DNA from 2 places in the Novosphingobium mississippiense genome. Region 2 is predicted to be linked to the other one. Evidence: riboswitches for the same ligand, from Rfam matches in the RefSeq annotation. Region 2 holds a riboswitch; the other holds the start of a gene.

Region 1 (2,197 bases), on a different replicon from region 2:
TGCACCGTGCAGATCTCGTAGAGGTCGTTGCCGGTGTAGAACCCCGCGTCGGCGGCGACGGGAAGCAGCACCAGCGGGGCGGCGACGGCGATGCAGGCCAGCTTTGCGGAATTCATGCGCGACTCTCTCTACAGCCCGGGCGCAAACGCGCGCCGTAAATACTTGGGGCAAATGGGCGATGCGTCAACAACCGCGCGGATCGCCAGTGAACTGCCGCGCGTTTTCCTACCCGGCCCCGATGAGATAGATCGATCGGGATGACCGGACGTTCCATCCCGATCGATCAAACGGGCCGCAAGGTGACACATCCGGCGCAAGGTGACGGTTTTTCCCCTGCACCGTGTCAACTGTGTCAACCGAAGTGTCACCTTGTGGTGGTTTCAGGACGTCAGCCCAGCCAGCCGGCGGTCTGGGCCAGCAGCCAGAGGCCGATCACCAGGAACAGCAGCGCCGCGACGGTGCGCACCACGGCCAGTGGCACGCGCTTGATCAGGGCATCGCCCAGGAACACGGCGGGGACGTTGGCGATCATCATGCCGATGGTGGTGCCGGCCATGACCGGCAGCACGCTCTGGAAACGGGCGCCCAGCGCGATGGTGGCAAGCTGCGTCTTGTCGCCCATCTCCACCAGGAAGAAGGCGATGGCGGTGGCGACGAAGGGGCCGAAGCGGCTGGGCTTGGGCGCATCGTCATCGTCGAACTTGTCGGGGATCAGCGTCCAGGCGGCCATGGCGATGAAGCTGAAGGCGATCAGGTAGCGGAACCACTGGCCGTTGAGGAACGCGGAGGCCTGCTCGCCCACCAGCGCGGCCAGGAAGTGGTTGGCCAGCGTCGCCACGAAGATGCCGCCGACGATCGGCCAGGGGCGCTTGAACCGGGTGGCCAGGACGATGGCGAGGAGCTGGGTCTTGTCGCCGATCTCGGCGAGGGCGACCACGGCGGTGGAGGTAAGCAGGGCTTCCAAGGCGAATTCTCCGGGCCGGGCGACAGACAAGACAATAGCGCGGCAGAACCCGCCCGGCCGGACGGAGCTGCAACGCCATTGGTCTCGCCCGAACGGTGCTCCGTCCTCCCGTGCGCCACGGCCTCTCGGCCAAGTGTGTTGACGACGGATCCCGCAGGGGTTGCGGGCGGCTACTCCCCAGATGACGCGCGGCCCATACCGCAGGCCCTCCGGCCCGGCAAACAAAAAGAGAGCCCGGCTGCGTGGTCGCGGCCGGGCTCTTCAAGGATGAGCCGGGGGTCAGGGCCCCCGGGGTGAGGAAGGTTAGAACTTCACCGAGCCGGAAAGCGTGAAGACGCGGCCAAGGTCGTAGGTGTTGTAGTTCACCCGGCCGTCTTCCATCTGCTGGTATTCCTGATGGCTGCGACCGGTAAGGTTGCGGCCTTCGAACTTCAGCTCGATTTCCTTGTTGTCGGACAGCTTGATGCCCTGGCGGATCACCAGGTCGATCGTCAGGCCGGGGTTCTCCAGCACGTCCGGCTGACCGGAGTTGGCAAGACCGCGGCTGACCGCGCGCTTGCTGGCATAGTTGAACAGGATCGTCTGCTGCGAGAGGCTGTCGGTATCCTCAAGCCCGATCTGCACGTTGCCGATGTGCTTCGACTGGCCGGTCAGCGGCGCGCCGTTCTTGAAGTAGTCGGTAGCAAGCGAAGTGCCGGTGCCGGCGCCATAGATGCGCACGGTATCGGTGTCCGTCACCTTCAGTTCGGACTTGGTGAAGGTGTAGTTGCCGATCAACAGCAGGCGGCGCGTTTCGAAGAACTTGCCCATGCTTTCCAGCGGCACGTACTTCTGCGCTTCCAGTTCGACGCCGTAGAGGTTGGCCTTCGGCGCATTCGCATAGGACGTGACGAAGGTTTCAGTGCCGGTCAGGTAGGATTCGATCGGGTTGTTCAGCCGCTTGAAGAAGCCGCCGATCGAGATGCGCTGTTCGGGCGCGAAGTACCATTCCCAGCGCGCTTCGGCGTTGTAGAGCTGGCTGTCCACCAGGAACGGGTTGCCCTGGTAGGTGCGGTTGGTGTCCGGATCGAAGTACGGTTGGTACAGCAATTCGCGGAACTGCGGACGGGCGATCGTCTTCGATGCCGAAGCGCGAACCTGCATGCCGGGCTGGATCTCGTAAGTGAGCGTCAGCGCCGGCAGGAAGTATTCGTTCTTCAGGTCGGTCGCCTTGGTCGCCGGCTGGCCGATCGG
Region 2 (2,197 bases):
ATAGGCGATCGTCGATAGAGCGAGGGGCCCGCCCAGCGCGGCGCCGATGCCCAGTTCCTTCGAGGCAGGGCCGTTGCCGGAAGTGACCGCCACCAGCGTAACGATGCTTTCCGGCAGGGCCGTACCGAAGGCCGCCAGAATCGTCCCCGTCGCTTTCTGGCCGACATCGAACTTGTGGCCGACCCATTCCACGCCGTTCACGAAGAACTCGCAGGCGAGATAGATCACCACCGCAGAGACCAGCAGCAAGCCGGCCATGATCCAGAGAGAGTGCATTCAAAATCCTCGGGGCCGGAGACGACAGACATGAACCGAGGCGGAAATCCCGGCCCCGGGTTTCCGTCGGTCCATGGTCTCACCAAGCTGTAAGGCCGCACGCGCCATGGCCGAAGCCAAGTCTGTTGACGCGCGCCCCGCTGCAATGCGGGCGGTTACTCCCCAAGGGTTGCCGCCCCTTTGACGCAGCGGCACCCGGCTGTCAACGCGCCCGGGCGATGGGCGGCGATATCATCGTTACGCCACAAAACTGTCATTCTATTCGGCTAGCGGGCTTTTCACGTCATCTGGGGAGTAGCCGACCGTCACGACGTGGCGGGCTGGCGCGTCAACATACTTGGCCGAGAGGTCATGGCGCGTCGGGAGCATGTTTTGCTCGGGCGAGACCAATGGCATCGTATCTCCGTCCAGGCCGGGCGGGGAGTGCGGTGTTGTTGGCTTTCGCAACCGCCCGGCCCGGAGACCCGTTTTGAAGTTCCCCCTCCAAATCCGTGCCTGCCTGGCGCTTGCGACAGTCGGTCTGGCTGTCACCGGCGTGGCCGCCGCTGCCGCCCCAATACCTGCAGCCGTGCCTCGTTCTCCCGGCAAGACCTACACCGCAGGCGCGTTGCCGGATCGGATCGTCCTGACTCCGGGGGCCAATCCCGCGCGTGACATGGCAGTCAGCTATCGCACGGACCGTGCACAGGCCGCCGCACAGGCGCAGATCGTTGAGGCGGTGGACAGCCCCACGCTGGAGCGGGGCGCCCGCACCCTTTCCGGGACGAGCACGCTTGCCGAGACGACGAACGGCGCCGCCAATTATCACCATGTCCAGTTCACGGGGCTCAAGCCCGATACCGTCTACGCCTATCGCCTGAAGGGCAGCGCGGGCTGGAGCGAGTGGCTGCAATTCCGCACGGCGGCTGAAAGCTTCCGGCCGTTCCGCGCACTCTATCTGGCCGATGTGCAGAACGGAATTCTGCCATACGCCTCTCGCGTGATCCGGCAGGCGTTCCATTCCGGCGGCGACATCGCGCTGGCCATTCACACCGGCGATCAGGTCGCCCAGCGTGACGATCTCGACCATGACGACGAATGGGGCGAGTGGAACGAGGCGGGCGGCTACAACTATGCCATCGTTCCGCAGATGCCGGCGACCGGCAACCATGAATATGCCAAGGAAGATTTGCCGGACGGCACCGAGAAAATCGAGCTAGGGGCCTACTGGGCGCGCCAGTTCAGCCTGCCCGGCAATGGCGTTCCCGGACTGGAGGCCACGACCTACTACGTCGACTATCAGGGCGTGCGCTTCGTGGTGCTGGACGGGACGGCTGCGGCTGATCTCGGCAAGGTTGCCGTGCAGACCGAGTGGCTGGACCGTACTCTGGCTGCCAGCAAGGCGCGCTGGAATGTCGTGGTCGTTCATCAACCGATCTTTACGTGCGCGCGGCCTGAAGACATTCCAGCGATCCAGAACGCGTGGAAGCCGGTGATCGAGAGGCGCAAGGTCGATCTGGTCCTGCAGGGCCACGATCACTGCTACAGCCGGGTGACCGATCCGGCGGGCCGGGCGGCGTCGAATGCGGCCCGTGCGGCAGGAAAGCCGCAGGGTCCTGTCTACGTTGTCTCGGTCGTGGGATCGAAGATGTACGGGCTCAACAATCGCGCCACCGTACAGCCGGACAAGGCCGCCGCCGATACGCAGCTCTATCAATTGATCGACTTCGGGGCGACCACCTTGCGGTATCGGTCGTACACCGCGACGGGCCGCCTTTACGATGCGTTCGATCTGGAGCGATCGGCATCGGGTGCAAACCGGCTGGGTGTTCCGGATGCTGCCACCGTTCCGGAGCGCCATTGTTCGGGCGCCACCGGGCCGGATGGTGCGGCCTGCCTTGGACGCGCGAAGTAACCTTTATCATGACGAAGGTATGCCGGG

The links. Region 2 has a riboswitch for manganese ahead of WBP06_RS27525 (fibronectin type III domain-containing protein). Riboswitches for the same ligand answer to the same signal wherever they lie in the genome.
Region 1: it holds a riboswitch for manganese, as region 2 does, so the genes downstream of both, WBP06_RS11555 (TMEM165/GDT1 family protein) here and WBP06_RS27525 (fibronectin type III domain-containing protein) in region 2, are expected to answer to the same signal.

The regions. Positions count from the first base shown of each region.
Region 1 is NZ_CP147001.1:2,439,845-2,442,041, reverse strand. It holds gene WBP06_RS11560 (Rap1a/Tai family immunity protein) at 1-116, opposite strand, end outside; gene WBP06_RS11555 (TMEM165/GDT1 family protein) at 389-964, opposite strand; yybP-ykoY riboswitch at 1,024-1,156, opposite strand; gene WBP06_RS11550 (TonB-dependent receptor domain-containing protein) at 1,268-2,197, opposite strand, start outside.
Region 2 is NZ_CP147003.1:2,033,617-2,035,813, forward strand. It holds gene WBP06_RS27520 (sodium:calcium antiporter) at 1-276, opposite strand, end outside; yybP-ykoY riboswitch at 282-448, opposite strand; yybP-ykoY riboswitch at 553-728, shown strand; gene WBP06_RS27525 (fibronectin type III domain-containing protein) at 746-2,170, shown strand.